DNA from 3 places in the Streptomyces sp. CA-142005 genome. Region 2 is predicted to be linked to each of the others. Evidence: riboswitches for the same ligand, from Rfam matches in the RefSeq annotation. Region 2 holds a riboswitch; each other region holds the start of a gene.
The links. Region 2 has a riboswitch for cobalamin ahead of ACQPXS_RS39965 (CbtB domain-containing protein). Riboswitches for the same ligand answer to the same signal wherever they lie in the genome.
Positions count from the first base shown of each region.

Region 1 (4,920 bases), 5.8 Mb from region 2:
GTGTCGGGCGCGGGCACGAAGCGGCGGCCCGCGGCGGCGGCCACCTCGCGCAGGAAGGCCCGGCGGAAGCCGTCCGACTCCAGCGAGCCGTGCCAGTGGGTGCCCCACGTCTGACCGACCCGGCAGCCGTCGAGGAAGGGCTGCCCGCCCTCCAGGGAGGCGACCCCGTGGTGGATCTCGTACCCCTCGACCCGCTCGCCCAGGGCCTGTCCGGACGGCCGGGTCAGGGTCTTCTCGCGCGCGAACCGGACCCGTACGGGCAGCACACCGAGCCCGTCGACCGTGCCGGCCCGCGACTCGACCTCGTCCTCGATGCGCTCGCCGAGGATCTGGAAGCCGCCGCAGATGCCGAGAACCGGGCGTCCTTCGGCGGCCCTTCGGACGAGGGCGTCCGCGAGCCCGCGCTCCCGCAGCCACTCCAGCGCCCGCACGGTGCCGCGCGTGCCCGGGATGACGACCAGGTCCGCGTCCGCCAGCTCCTCCGGCCGGTCCACGAACCGCACCACGACCCCCGGTTCGGCGGCGAGCGCGTCCACATCGGTGAAGTTGGACATCAACGGGATCGCGCACACGGCGACGCGCAGTACGTCCTCGCCGACGGGGGGAGCCACGGTGGATTCCCGCACGGTTCCGCGCAGGGAGACCCTCAGCCCGTCCTCCTCGTCGATGCCGAGCCCGTGCCGGAACGGCAGCACGCCGTACGTGCGCCGCCCGGTGAGGCCGTACAGCATCTCCAAGCCGGGCTCCAGCAGGGAGACATCGCCTCGGAACTTGTTCACCAGGAACCCGGCGACCAGCTCCTGGTCCTCCGCCGAGAGCAGGGCCACGGTGCCGAAGAAGGAGGCGAAGACGCCCCCGCGGTCGATGTCGCCGACCACCAGCACGGGCAGCCGCGCGTTCCGCGCGATGCCCATGTTCACGATGTCGGTCCGGCGCAGATTGATCTCGGCCGGGCTGCCCGCGCCCTCACAGATCACCGCGTCATACGTGCCCCGCAACTCGGCCAGGCAGTCCAGCACCGTGCCGAGGAGCTTCTGCTGCCGCCCGCCGTGGTAGCCGCGTGCGCTCAACTCGCCCACCGGCTTGCCCAGCAGCACCACCTGGCTGCTCTGCTCGCCGCCCGGTTTGAGCAGCACCGGGTTCATCAGCGCGGTCGGCTCGACCCGGCACGCCTGGGCCTGCATGGCCTGCGCCCGCCCGATCTCGGCACCCTCGCGGGTGACGAAGGAGTTGAGCGACATGTTCTGCGCCTTGAACGGCGCGACCTTCACACCCTGGCGCACCAGCCACCGGCAGATCCCGGCTGTCACGACGCTCTTGCCGGCGTCGGAGGTGGTGCCGGCGACGAGGAGTCCCCCGTTCACTTCGCACGTCCCTTCAGGCCCTTGACGCTCTTGACGAGGAGGCGCGCGGCGACCGTGCCGCCGAGCGCGAGCAGGCCGACGCGGCGGGAGAGCCGTACGGCCCGGTCGATGTCGGTGATCCGGACGGCCCGGCCGGTGTCCCCGTTGAGCACGGGCCGGTGCTCGACCCGGCCGCCGTAGGAGAGCGTTCCGCCCAGCCGGACGCCGAGCGCCCCCGCGAACGACGCTTCCACGGGCCCGGCGTTGGGGCTCGGGTGCCGGCGGGCGTCGGCCTTCCAGGCGCGCAGGGCACCGCGCGGGTCCGGTCCGGCCGCGGCCGCGAGGACGGCGGTCAGCCGGGCCCCCGGCCAGCCGGCCAGGTCGTCCAGCCGGGCGGAGGCCCAGCCGTAGCGGCGGTAGCGGGGCGACTTGTGACCGACCATCGCGTCCAGGGTGTTGACGGCCCGGAACCCCAGCAGCCCGGGCACCCCGGCCACCGCCCCCCACACCAGGGCGCCCACGACGGCGTCGGAGGTGTTCTCGGCGACCGACTCGACCACGGCCCGGGCGATCCCGTCGGCGTCCAGCGCCTGCGGGTCCCGGCCGCACAGATGCGGCAGCCGCGCCCGCGCGGCCTCGACGTCCCCGGACTCCAGGGCGCGTCCGATCGTGCGGGCCTCCCGGGCGAGCGAGGTACCGCCGACGACCGCCCAGGTGGCGGCGGCGGTCAGCGCGGCGGAGGCGGCGGGGGAGGGGCGTACGGCGCGTGCGGCCAGCGTGCCGAGTGCGACGGCGCCACCGGCGCACACGACGGTGTGCACGGCGCCCCAGCCGCGGTGGTCGTGCCACAACGCGCGGTCCACGGCAGCGGCCGCACGCCCGAACGCGGCGACCGGATGCCCGCGGCGCGGATCGCCGAGGAGCAGGTCACCGAGAAGGCCGGCGGCGGCGCCGTACGCGTAGGAGCGATCGGCACCCATCGGCTCAGCCGGCCGTGGGTACAGGAGCGGGCCTGGTACGGGTCCTTCGGCAGCCGAGCATGGCGATCCGTGTCCTCACTCAGGGTGTCCGCGCCCTGGTTCGACGAGATTCGGCGGTGAGAGTTCCTGGCTCCCGGGGGTTCTTCCCCGGTGACAGTGGCGGGACCGCGCCGGATTCGCACCGGCTTCCTCTCTTGCCGCCGTACATGGCCTGGGCAGTCCACCACGCGCCCGGAACGGCCGTCAACTTGCCGTTGACCTGCGCGGGGAGAGTGTGCCGATCCCCACACCGTGGGGCGCCCGTGACCCCTGGGCATGACGAAGGCTCCCCTCCGTCACGGACGGCGGGGAGCCTTCGGATTGCCTGGTTCGTGGTGGTCCGTCAGGACTTGGAGACGATGAGGAAGATGCCGTACGACACCGCCGCCGCGCACGCGGCGAAGCAGAGGTAGGCGCCGGTGACGGCGAGGGTGGCGGAGCCGCCCTCGGCCGCGGCCTTCTCGCGCCGTGCCAGACCGTTGATGCCGAGGGTGAACAGGGCCACCAGGCCCACCGTGAACACGAGGCTGACGCCGAAGACGGAGCCGAGGGCCGACCAGTCGATCTTCATGGGGTTGCTTCCTTGGTTACCGGTGTGGCCGGGGTCAGACGGTGGCGGCCGGCGGCGCGGCCTCGGGGGCGGGCCCGGCGGTGGCCGGGGCGGGGATCGTGGCCGTCAGGTCCTCGGTGATCGTGCCCGCCGGGGGCGGGGTCACCGCGGCGATGGCGGCGGTCACCACGCCGGCCGGCTCCTCGGGCGCGTCGACGACGTTGGTGTGGTCGACGACCTCGCGGCGGGAGACCTTCCAGATCGTGGCGCTCGCGGCGACCAGGAAGACGGCGACGACGGCGGTGCCCCAGTCACCGAGGTCCGTGACGGACTCGGCGCCCGCGCCGACCAGCGCGGCGGCCGGGAGGGTGAGCACCCAGGCGACGGCCATGCGGGTCGCGGTGGACCAGCGGACCACCCCGCCCTTGCGGCCGAGGCCCGCGCCCATCACCGAGCCCGAGACGACATGCGTGGTGGAGAGGGAGAAGCCCAGGTGGGAGGAGGCCAGGATGGCGGTCGCGGCGCTGGTCTGGGCGGCGAAGCCCTGGCGCGGCTCCAGGTCGGTCAGGCCCTTGCCCATGGTGCGGATGATCCGCCAGCCGCCGATGTAGGTGCCGAGCGCGATGGCGAGGCCGGCGGAGAGGATGACCCAGGTGGGAGGGTTCGAGCCCGGGGCGATCGCGCCGCCCGTGATCAGCGCGAGGGTGATGATGCCCATCGTCTTCTGGGCGTCGTTGGTGCCGTGCGCGAGGGAGACCAGGCCGGCGGAGGCGATCTGGCCGGCGCGGTAGCCCTTGCGGGTGGCCTCGCCCTCGGCCTTGCCGCCGATGCCGTAGGAGAACCGGGTGGCCAGCATCGAGGCGACGCCCGCCACGATCGGCGCGGCGACCGCGGGGAGCAGCACCTTGGTGACCAGGACGTCACCGTGCACGGCGCCGAAGCCGGCGGAGGCGATGGTGGCGCCGATCAGACCGCCCATCAGGGCGTGCGAGGAGCTGGAGGGCAGGCCCACCAGCCAGGTCATCAGGTTCCAGAGGATCGCGCCGACCAGGGCGGCGAAGATGACCTCGGGACGGATGCCGGTCTCGTCGACGAGACCCTTGGAGATCGTGTTGGCGACCTCCACGGAGAGGAAGGCGCCCACCAGATTGAGGGCGGCGGACATGGCCACCGCGATCTTGGGCTTCAGGGCGCCTGTCGAGATGGTCGTGGCCATCGCGTTGGCGGTGTCGTGGAAACCGTTCGTGAAATCGAACGCGAGAGCGGTTATCACCACTATCGCGAGGATCAGCGAGAAGCTTTCCATTTACCCAGGCAATCGTTCGAGGTCATTGGCTGGACGACCGTAGGCAACCTGAGTGAACGGAAGGTGAACGGCGACGGGCGTAGGGGTGTCCGAAGGGGGTGGTTGAGGTTCCGCTTGGCTCGGACGGCCCAGGCGTCCCTTGGCTACCAACCCCGCGCGAGGGCCCGCAGCCGGCTCGTGGAGCCGTTGAAGAGATCCTGGTCACCCGGCAGCCGGCCGTCGATGTCGAACTGCCAGAACGTCCAGTACCGCCACCCGCCCGGCAGCGTCCCCGGCTGCGAGGTGCCGTGCCGGGCGATCCACAGGGCGTGGCTCTTGGCGAACGCGCGGCTGTTGCCGGTGCACAGCCGCCACCACTGGGTCGTCGTGTAGATCACCGGGCGGCGGCCGGTCTCCTGCTTGATCTCGTCGCTGAAGGACCGGATCCAGCGGACCATCCGCGTGCTGCCCAGCCCGTAGCACTTGTGCTTCTTGCTGTACGGGTTGTCCTCGATGTCGAGCGCGGGCGGCAACGTCCGGCCGTCCGCCGCCCAGTCCCCGCCGTGCCGCACGAAGTACGCGGCCTGCCGGGCGCCGGAGGACTTGTCCGGCCGTGCGAAGTGGTACGCGCCCCGGTACAGGCCCGCCGCGCGGGCGCCGTCGTACTGCTCGGAGAAGTAGGGGTTGCGGTAGTTCGTGGACTCGGTCGCCTTGACGTAGACG
Region 1 covers NZ_CP192078.1:2,814,343-2,819,262, reverse strand. The annotation lists gene ACQPXS_RS13455 (cobyric acid synthase) at 1-1,364, opposite strand, end outside; gene ACQPXS_RS13450 (cobalamin biosynthesis protein) at 1,361-2,323, opposite strand; cobalamin riboswitch at 2,422-2,563, opposite strand; gene ACQPXS_RS13445 (hypothetical protein) at 2,706-2,933, opposite strand; gene ACQPXS_RS13440 (anion permease) at 2,968-4,218, opposite strand; gene ACQPXS_RS13435 (lysozyme) at 4,362-4,920, opposite strand, start outside.
Region 1: another riboswitch for cobalamin. It lies ahead of ACQPXS_RS13450 (cobalamin biosynthesis protein); the one in region 2 lies ahead of ACQPXS_RS39965 (CbtB domain-containing protein).

Region 2 (4,920 bases):
CCCGCGGCGCCGATGACCGTCCTCGGAACCGCGGCGCTCGTTCTCGCGGGGCTCGCGCTGTTCGTGCTCGGTGCCGCCCTCGGGCACGGGGCGGCGCGCCGGCAGCAGGAGCACTCGGCCCACCACGAGGGGGCGCGCGCCCTGGCCCATGGCCTCCACACCGCAGCGCTCGCCGCGGCACCTCTGCGCGCCGGGCTCACCCCGGACACCGCCCGCAAGACGGTCCGCAGGCTGCGCCCCCTGCTCGGCGCCCCCGCCCTCGCCCTCACCGACGGCACCACCGTGCTCGCCTGGGACGGCGCCGGCGAACACCACCGCGCGCAGGTGACGGCACAGCTCGCCCACCCGCCCCGCGCCCGGACGTTCCCGCTGTCCTGCGACGACACCGGCTGCCCCGTCCGCTGGGGCGCCCTGGTGCCGCTTCCCGTCGACGGCAGCGCCCCCGTGGCCCTCGTCGTGCTCGCCGCCGACGAGTCCACCGCTCTGGTCCGGGCCGGCGAGGAAGCGGCCCGCCGGCTCTCCCTGGAACTCGAGCTCGCCGGACTCGACCGGGCCCGCACCAGCGCCCACGAGGCGGAGGTGCGGGCCCTGCGCGCCCAGATCTCCCCGCACTTCATCTACAACTCCCTCGCGAGCATCGCCTCCTTCGTCCGTACCGACCCCGAGCGCGCCCGTGAACTCCTCCAGGAATTCGCCGACTTCACCCGCTACTCCTTCCGCCGCGGTGGCGACTTCACCACCCTCGCCGAGGAGCTGCGCTCCATAGAGCAGTACCTGGAACTCGCCCGCGCCCGCTTCGGCCGGCGTCTGAAGGTCACCCTGCGCATCGCCCCCGAGGTGCTGCCCGTGACGCTGCCGTTCCTGTGTCTGCAGCCCCTCGTCGAGAACGCCCTCAAGCACGGCCTGGAGGGGGCCGTGGAGCGCATCAGCGTCACGATCATCGCGGAGGACGAGGGCGCCGAGGCCCGGGTCGTCATCGAGGACGACGGCATCGGCATGGAACCGGAACGCCTGCGCGCGATCCTGCGCGGCACGGCCGGCCCCGCCACCGGCATCGGCCTGAACAACGTCGACCGCCGGCTCCGCCAGGTCTACGGCGACGACCACGGCCTCGTCATCGAGACCGGCGTCGGGGCGGGCACGAAGATCACCCTCCGCGTCCCGAAGTTCCGCCCCGGCATCCGGGCCCGGCCCACGGGATTCACGGCCTAGCGTCCCGGCGGCGGTCCCGGACCGCAGGGAGCGGCTGGAAGCCGGCCGACCTGTAGGCGGCCACGGCACCGGCATCGGCGACCACGGGCCGACGGCCCGCACCCGTTTACGGCCGGCAACGGGCCTCTGGCTCACGGCAGTCGGGACGTGGAATCGGGCCGCGCCGGCGGCGCCCGACCGGCGGGCCGGGCGCCGCGAACGCTCATGTCAGGCCGGCACGGTGGCCGCTCGGCCGAGATGCCGGGCGAAGAACCGGACCGCGCTGGCGGCCTCGAACCGGGGGAGCTCCTTGTGCTTGCCCGCGTTGGCGTGCAGGGTCTTCTCCTTCGAGGCGAAGGCGTCGAACAGCGCGAGCCCGGCCTCGCGCGGGATGTGCTCGTCGTCCCACTGCATGGCGTACTCGATCGGGATGGTGATCCGCTTCGCCTTCTCCGCCAGGGCGTCGGGCCAGTGCTGGCCGAAGACCGCGGCCGTGATCCGGGGTTCGGCCGCCACCAGCGGCACGCCGATCGCGGTGCCCATGTTGATGCCGAAGTAGCCGACCGGCCCGCCGGCGCCGATTTCCGCGAGCTCCTGGAGGGCGTCCAGGGTCGCCTGCCACTCGGGCACGGCGAGCTCCGCGAGGTGGGCGTTGTAGCGGACGACGATCGGGCCTTCCGGCTCGCCCGCCGCCCTGGCCCGGAACAGCTCGGCGATCTCCCGCTCGTCGTGCGCCGTACGCGGCCGGTCGCCGTGACCGGGCGCGTCGATGCAGGCCACGTGGAAGCCGCAGCCGGTCACCAGGAGTTCGGCCCGGCCCGCCATCGCCGGATGCTTCTTGTGGTTGCCGCCGCCGTGGCCCAGCAGGACCAGGGGCGCACGGTCCGCGCCGGATGCGGGCGACCAGAGGACACCGGTGACCCGGCCCACGGTGAACTCGCGTTCCCTCATGCCGTTGAAGGACGACTCGGTGGTGAACTTCAAAGATTCCATGGCGTGTTGCCTTTCGGGAGTGCCTTGTCCTCGAGGCGCTCCCGGCGACACCTACGTCGATCGCCCGACCGTGACGACGAGGGGGAGCACCCACACGAATACAGCGTTCATGGGTCTCACCTCCTCGGCCTGGTGCACGGTCGACTGCAAGCTACCGGACGGGCAATCAGCCGCCCAACTCTTTTTCCCCGCCTGTCTCCTGCCGTCCCACCTGGTGGGAGAGGAAGATCACTCGGGTGGGAGGCGGTCTTGGCCATGCGCGCGTCACGCGGTACGGTCGGTCCGATATCGATGACGGCGAAACGGAAGCCGGTGGGAATCCGGCACGGTCGCGCCACTGTATGCGGGCCCGCAAGGGGCTCGTGAGTCAGACCCGTGGCCGTCGTCCTGTGCACCACCGAGATGGGACGCGAACTCCCAGAGGAGGTCCTGCCATGGCGCAGACCGTCGTTCAGCCGACAGCCACCACCCCCGCCGTTCCCGCCAAGCTGCCGCTGAAGGCGATTGCTCCCTGGGCGGTCTTCTTCGGCATCCTCATGCTGGTCCTGCTCTACTTCGTCGGCGCCGAGCAGGGCGCCACCTCCGTGCTCAACGGCACGGGCGTCCACGAGTGGGTGCACGACGCCCGCCACCTGCTGGGCTTCCCCTGCCACTGACGCGAGGGTCGTCGCACGCCCATGAACTCCGCAACCGTACGGAACCTTCTCGTCCGGGGCATGCTCGCCGGCCTGGCGGCCGGTGTGCTCGCCCTGGTCGTGGCCTACGTTCTCGGTGAGCCGAACGTCGACAAGGCGATCAGCTTCGAGGAGGCCCACTCCCACGAGCACGAGATGGAGGTCGTCTCGCGCTCCCTGCAGTCGACCGCCGGTCTCGCCACCGGCGTCCTCGTCTACGGGGTCGCCTTCGGCGGCATCGGCGCGCTCGCCTTCAGCTTCGCCCTCGGCCGCGTGGGCCGCTTCGGCCCGCGCGCCACGGCACTGCTGCTGTCGGGCTGCGCGCTGCTCGCCGTGTACGTCGTGCCGTTCCTGAAGTACCCGGCCAACCCGCCGTCGGTCGGCAGCCCCGACACCATCGGCAAGCGGACCGCCCTGTACTTCCTGATGATGCTGCTCGGCGTCCTGCTGGCGGTCGCCGCCGCCATCCTGGGCAAGCGGCTCGCCCCGCGCCTGGGCACCTGGTGGGCCACGGTGGCCGCGGTGGTCGCGTTCACCGTCGTGATCGGCCTGGCCTACCAGTTCCTGCCCGTCGTCAACGAGGTGCCCAAGGGCTTCCCGGCCACCCTGCTGTGGCGGTTCCGGCTCTCCGCCCTGGCGATCCAGACCACACTGTGGGCCGGATTCGGCCTCGTCTTCGGTGAGTTGGCCGAACGGCTGCTGAACCCCAGGCCGGCGACGGCCGCGGGCCGGCGAACGGTCCCGGCCGCACACTGACTCCCTCCATACGCCCCAGGGCCCGTCGGAACCCTCCGTCGGGCCCTGGGGCGTTCCCCGGCGCCTAATCGGCCTCCGGCGGGGCAAGCGGACACCCCAGTCGCAGATTCCAGCGCCCGGCCCGGCCGCCGAGCGCGGTCACGGTCAGCGGCGGCACGTCGAGGCGCCAGAAGACCGCATCGGGCAGGCCCAGTGCGTCGACGACCGCCGCCCGCACCACCTCCGGTTCGGCCACCGCGACCGTACGACCCTCCAGCTTCTGCGCGTCGGCCAGCCAGCCCGCGACCCGCGCGCACAGGTCCCGCACGGACTCACCCCCGTGCGGTGCGGATGCGGGGTCGGTGAGCCAGCGGCCCACCGCCTCCGGTTCGGCGGCCCCCACCTCTTCCAGGGTCCGCCCCCGCCAGCGACCCACGTCGAGGCCCGCCAACTCCGCTACCGGCATGGCGTCGAGGCCCAGTGCCGCGGCGGTCTCCCGGCAGCGGGCGCCGGGGGAGGTCAGGGCACGGGCCGCGGAGGGCAGCGCGCCGGCCGCCGAGCGGGCCCGTGCCGCGCCGCTCTCGTCGATCGAGCCGCCGTCGTCGAAACGGGCCTGCCGCAGTGACGCGCTCATGGCGGGGGAGACGAGAAGCACTCGGCTGGTCATGTGATCCAGAAGTACCAGCTTCCGCGTCGCTCACACAATCCATGGGCGGGGCAGGTCAGCGGTGATGGGCCTCCAGTTCCGCGATCGACGTGAACGTCCTGGTGCTCAGACGGCCAGACCGCTGATCCGGTACTGCATCACCCGGTAGTTCTGGTCGTCGTACCACTGGCTGACGTTGATGTTGAAGTCGCCGAACGTCGATCCGGGCACGATGAAGCCGCCGTACGGGCTGGCCACCGCGTTGCCGGACTCGTTGCCCGGGGTGGTCGGGACGATGATGGTCTGTTCCGGTGTGGTGAACAGGTTGCTGGTCGGGAGCGCGAAGACCTGGGCGCGGATGCCGAGGGGGTCCATGTTCAGCCAGGTCAGGGCGTATTTGCCGCCCATGGCCCGGAAGCAGATCTCGCCCCAGCGGCGGCGCGCGGTGATCGACGTCGGGTAGTTCCCCCAGGCCCAGGCGCCGTTCGCGTAGCCCCACGGCTCGTAGGCCGCCGGGTCGTCCAGCCGGTCCTGGCGCACTCGGTGCAGCAGCAGGTCGGAGTCGACGTCACGGTTGAACACGGTCGACAGGACATAGCAGTAGCCGTCGTCCGCGACCGCGTACGTCTTCTGCTGGAACTGCCCGCCGTACTGGTCGCCCGGCCACAGGCACAGGTACTC
Region 2 covers NZ_CP192078.1:8,661,054-8,665,973, forward strand. The annotation lists gene ACQPXS_RS39955 (sensor histidine kinase) at 13-1,212, shown strand; gene ACQPXS_RS39960 (alpha/beta hydrolase) at 1,420-2,184, opposite strand; cobalamin riboswitch at 2,445-2,582, shown strand; gene ACQPXS_RS39965 (CbtB domain-containing protein) at 2,619-2,840, shown strand; gene ACQPXS_RS39970 (CbtA family protein) at 2,862-3,614, shown strand; gene ACQPXS_RS39975 (histidine phosphatase family protein) at 3,679-4,260, opposite strand; gene ACQPXS_RS39980 (DUF4185 domain-containing protein) at 4,366-4,920, opposite strand, start outside.

Region 3 (4,920 bases), 2.2 Mb from region 2:
CGCCCGCGATGGAGGCGATGGTGGCGGTGGGCGCGATGGCCAGCAGCAGGGAGTTGCGCAGGCCGACCTCGGCGATACGGCCGCGCAGGGCCGCCCAGCGCTCCGGCCAGGCCAGCTCGACGCCGTAGTGGTCGGGGTGCAGCACGCCCCGGGCCGTACGGGTCTTCTCCCAGGCCGGCAGCGGGCCGTTGCGCTCGGCCAGGTCGGCGGAGGCCTCGTACGCGGTGAGCATGATCCGCTCGGCGATCCGCGTGGACAGGGCCTTGGCCTCCGCTGAGTCGAAGGGCAGGCGCAGCTTGAAGAAGACGTCCTGCAGACCCATCGCGCCGAGGCCGACGGGACGCCACTTGGCGTTCGACCGCCCCGCCTGCTCGGTCGGGTAGAAGTTGATGTCGACCACGCGGTCGAGGAAGGTGACGGCGGTGCGGACGGTGTCGTCCAGTCGCTGCCAGTCGAGGTCCTCGGTCGCCATGTCGACGAACGCACCCAGGTTGACGGACCCCAGGTTGCAGACCGCGGTCTCCCCGTCGTCCGTGACCTCCAGGATCTCCGTGCAGAGGTTGGAGGAGTGGACGACGTGCCCCGGCAGGGCCGTCTGGTTGGCGGTGCGGTTGGCCGCGTCCTTGAAGGTCATCCAGCCGTTGCCGGTCTGCGCGAGGGTGCGCATCATCCGGCCGTACAGCTCGCGGGCCGGCATGGTCTTCTTCGCCAGGCCCGCCGCCTCGGCCTTGCGGTAGGCGGCGTCGAACTCCTCGCCCCACAGGTCCACCAGCTCCGGCACGTCCGACGGGGAGAACAGCGACCACTGCCCGTCGGCGTTGACCCGGCGCATGAACTCGTCCGGGACCCAGTGCGCGAGGTTCAGGTTGTGCGTACGGCGGGCGTCCTCACCGGTGTTGTCCCGCAGCTCCAGGAACTCCTCGATGTCGGAGTGCCAGGTCTCCAGGTAGACGGCCGCGGCGCCCTTGCGCCGGCCGCCCTGGTTCACGGCGGCCACCGAGGCGTCCAGGGTCTTCAGGAACGGCACGATGCCGTTGGAGTGCCCGTTGGTGCCGCGGATCAGCGAACCGCGGCTGCGGATCCGGGAGTACGACAGACCGATGCCGCCGGCGTGCTTGGAGAGCCGGGCCACCTGGTGGTAGCGGTCGTAGATGGAGTCCAGCTCGTCCAGCGGGGAGTCGAGGAGGTAGCAGGACGACATCTGCGGGTGCCGCGTACCGGAGTTGAAGAGCGTGGGGGAGGAGGGGAGGTAGTCGAGCCGGCTCATGAGCCGGTAGAGCGCTGCCACTTCGTCCACCGACCGGGTGGTGTCGTCCTCGGCCAGGCCGCTCGCGACCCGCAGCATGAAGTGCTGGGGCGTCTCGATGACCCTGCGGGTGATCGGGTGCCGGAGCAGGTAACGGCTGTGCAGGGTGCGCAGGCCGAAGTAGCCGAAGCGGTCGTCGGCCCCGCGGTCGATCAGCGCGTCGAGCCGCTCGGCGTGCAGCCGCACGAACTCCGCGGTGCGGTCGGCGATGAGTCCCTCGCGGTGCCCCACGGCCACGGACTCGGTGAAGCAGGTCACGCCCTGCGAGGCGGCCTCGGCGCGGATGGAGAGGGTCAGCAGCCGGGCGGCCAGCCGGGAGTAGGCGGGGTCCTCGGAGATGAGCCCGGCGGCGGCCTCGGTGGCCAGCTCGCGCAACTCCGACTCGTCCGCGCGCGCCGACCGGCCGCGCAGCGCGGCGGCGGCGACCCGGCCGGGGTCGGCGTCGGGGAGGTCGGCGGTCAGCTCGGTCAGGGTCCGCAGCAACGCGGTACCGGGACCGTCGGTCTCCAGGCCGCTGGCTGAAGCCGGATCTGCTGGCGCGATGGTCACGTGGGGCTCTCCCTCGCTCGGCACGGGGGCCTTGCGGAGGGCAGGGGGCAGCCACGAGCGCACACGGCGTCGCGTCCACCGGCCCATCCCACGAGGCCCGGACGTCTGAAGGTCACCCGAACCGGACGGCCGGGTGCGCTGTCGGCAGGTCCTCGGACTGACTCCTGGGCGCAGACGCGCACAAGTACACCGTTGCGGGACAGTTCCGGATTCGCACCGGATTCCCCTGCGGCGACAGCGAGCATGAGCATACATCTAGTGCCGGGCTGTCGTGTCACCCCCAGATGTTGTGTCGTGGCGGTGTCAGAGCGTCAACTCATAGGTGAGCAGAGTGATGTCGTCCAGCTCGGGCAGCGGATTCCAGTCCCGCTCGGGTGTGCGAACGAAACCCAGCCGTTCGTAGATGCGGTGGGCGGCGTGCATGGTGCGCTGGGTCGACAGGACGACGGCCCGGCAGCCCGCGGTGGCCCGTGCGCGGTCGATGCAGGCCCGGACGAGGGCCTCGCCGGCGCCCTGGCCGCGGCCGGCTCTGGCGACGGCCAGCATGCGGATCTCGGCCTCTCCGGGCCGCGCGATGTCGGCCATGGGACCGGGGGAGGGCACGAAGGTGACGCCGCCGAGGAGGGTGTCGTCCCGGGTGGCCACGAGTACGTCGGCCGCGGCCGCTCGCTTGGCCACGTCCTTGAGTTCGCCGAGGTACGCGTCGCTCTCGCCGAAGTCCAGGAGCCCGTCCTGGAGGTACGCCTGGGCGGTGATCTCGCCGAGGGTGTCGTACTCGGCGGGGGCTGCGGGGCGGATCCGGATGTCCATGGCACCGAGTCTGCCCGAGGGGTACGACAACGGGCCGCCGGATTTCCTCCGGCGGCCCGTCGTACGGCAGTCGCTCAGTGACCGGCGCCCGCGGTGGCCGGCGGCAGCTCCACCTGGACCCCCGGGTCGCCCGCGTCCGCCGTGTAGTCCTCCGGCTTGGTCTCGTCGGCGCCCTCGGGGGCCTTCACGGCCTTGAGGACGAAGGTGAGGACCACGGTGACCACGACGTTGAGGACGAAGGCCGTGAGGCCGATGTAGCCGATCTCGCCGATGCCGGGGATCTCCTTCGCCGAGCCGCCGAAGTGCTTCTGCGTCGGGGAGGCGACGCCGTACGCGGCGACCGTGCCGTACACCATGCCGACCGCCCAGCCGGCGAGCAGGGCCCAGCGGTGGAACCAGCGGGTGAACAGCCCGCCGACCAGGGCCGGGAAGGTCTGCAGGATCCAGATGCCGCCCAGCAGCTGGAAGTTGATCGCCACTGTCTTGTCCATCGTCAGCACGAAGACCAGCGCGCCGACCTTCACCAGCAGCGAGACGACCTTGGAGACCTGGGCCTCCTGCTTCGGCGTCGCGTCCGGCTTGATGAAGTCCTTGTAGATGTTGCGGGTGAAGAGGTTCGCCGCCGCGATCGACATGATCGCCGCGGGGACCAGGGCGCCGATGCCGATCGCCGCGAAGGCCACGCCCGCGAACCAGTCAGGGAACATGTTCTCGAACAGCTGCGGGATGGCCAGCTGGCCGTTGGTGACCTTGACCCCGGCCGCGATCGCCATGAAGCCCAGCAGGGCCAGCAGGCCGAGCATCAGGGAGTACAGCGGCAGGATGGTGGTGTTGCGGCGGATCACCTCACGGCTCTTGGAGGACAGGGTCGCGGTGATCGAGTGCGGGTACATGAAGAGCGCGAGCGCGGAGCCCAGGGCCAGGGTCGCGTACGTCCACTGGCCGGCCTCCGGAGGCGCGAGCGCGCCGCGCGGCTTGCCCGTCGCCGGGTTGACCTGGCTGAAGGCGTGGCCCGCCTTGGCGAAGATGTCGTCGAAGCCGCCCAGCTTGATCGGGATGTAGATGATCGCCACCGCGATGACGATGTAGATCAGCGTGTCCTTGACGAACGCGATCAGGGCGGGGGCGCGCAGGCCGGACGAGTAGGTGTACGCCGCGAGCACGCCGAACGCGATCAGCAGGGGCAGGTCCCGCACGAACCAGTTGGTGCTGCCGTCCCCGCCGACGCCCATCACGTCCAGCACCGCCTGGATGCCGACGAGCTGGAGCGCGATGTACGGCATCGTCGCCAGGATGCCGGTCAGCGCCACCGCCAGCGACAGGCCCTTGGAGCCGAAGCGGCCCCGGACGAAGTCGGAGGTGGTGACGTACCCGTGGCGGTGCGAGACCGACCACAGGCGCGGCAGGAACGTGAAGATCAGCGGGTAGACCAGGATCGTGTACGGCACCGCGAAGAAGCCGGCCGCGCCCGCCGCGTAGATCGCCGCCGGTACGGCGACGAAGGTGTACGCCGTGTACAGGTCGCCGCCGAGCAGGAACCATGTGATCCAGGTGCCGAACGACCGTCCGCCCAGACCCCACTCGTCCAGGGAGTGCTCGTTCTCGGCCCTGCGCCAGCGGGCGGCGAGGAAGCCCACGACCGTGACGGCCAGGAAGAAGAAGATGAAGACGCCGAGCGCGACGCCGTTGACGCCGTCCTTCACTTCACCTCACCGCCCTTCTGGGAGGCGCGGCCGCGCTGGTCGCGCTGCCACAGCTTGTACGCGGTCATCGTGAGCGCGGTGGAGATCAGTACCCAGGCCATCTGGTACCAGTAGAAGAACGGGATCCCGATGAAGGCGGGGTCCGTCTTGGCGTAGGAACCGACCCAGAGCATCGCCACGAAGGGCGCGAATAGACACAGGCCGATGACCACGCGTACCGGTGTCACCACCGGTGGTTTCACTTCAGGCGTTTCGGACATGGCACGGCTCCGTCCCCTCGCTGATCACCTGTGTAATGCGCAGGCAATGTAGGTGACGGTGCCATGGAAGCGGAAGACCTCGTCCGGATCTCGGTATATCGATTCAGCGACGGTCCGCGGGTCCTACTCGACCGGCCGCTTCAGCCGCGCGACGAACTTGTACCGGTCGCCCCGGTACACCGAGCGCACCCACTCCACCGGCTTGCCCTCGTGGTCCAGGGAGTGGCGGGAGAGCATCAGCATCGGCAGGCCCACGTCGGTGCCGAGCAGGCCCGCCTCGCGCGGGGTGGCC
Region 3 covers NZ_CP192078.1:6,446,387-6,451,306, forward strand. The annotation lists gene ACQPXS_RS30215 (ribonucleoside-diphosphate reductase subunit alpha) at 1-1,855, opposite strand, end outside; cobalamin riboswitch at 1,982-2,106, opposite strand; gene ACQPXS_RS30220 (GNAT family N-acetyltransferase) at 2,159-2,665, opposite strand; gene mctP (monocarboxylate uptake permease MctP) at 2,740-4,368, opposite strand; gene ACQPXS_RS30230 (DUF3311 domain-containing protein) at 4,365-4,628, opposite strand; gene ACQPXS_RS30235 (GntR family transcriptional regulator) at 4,752-4,920, opposite strand, start outside.
Region 3: another riboswitch for cobalamin. It lies ahead of ACQPXS_RS30215 (ribonucleoside-diphosphate reductase subunit alpha); the one in region 2 lies ahead of ACQPXS_RS39965 (CbtB domain-containing protein).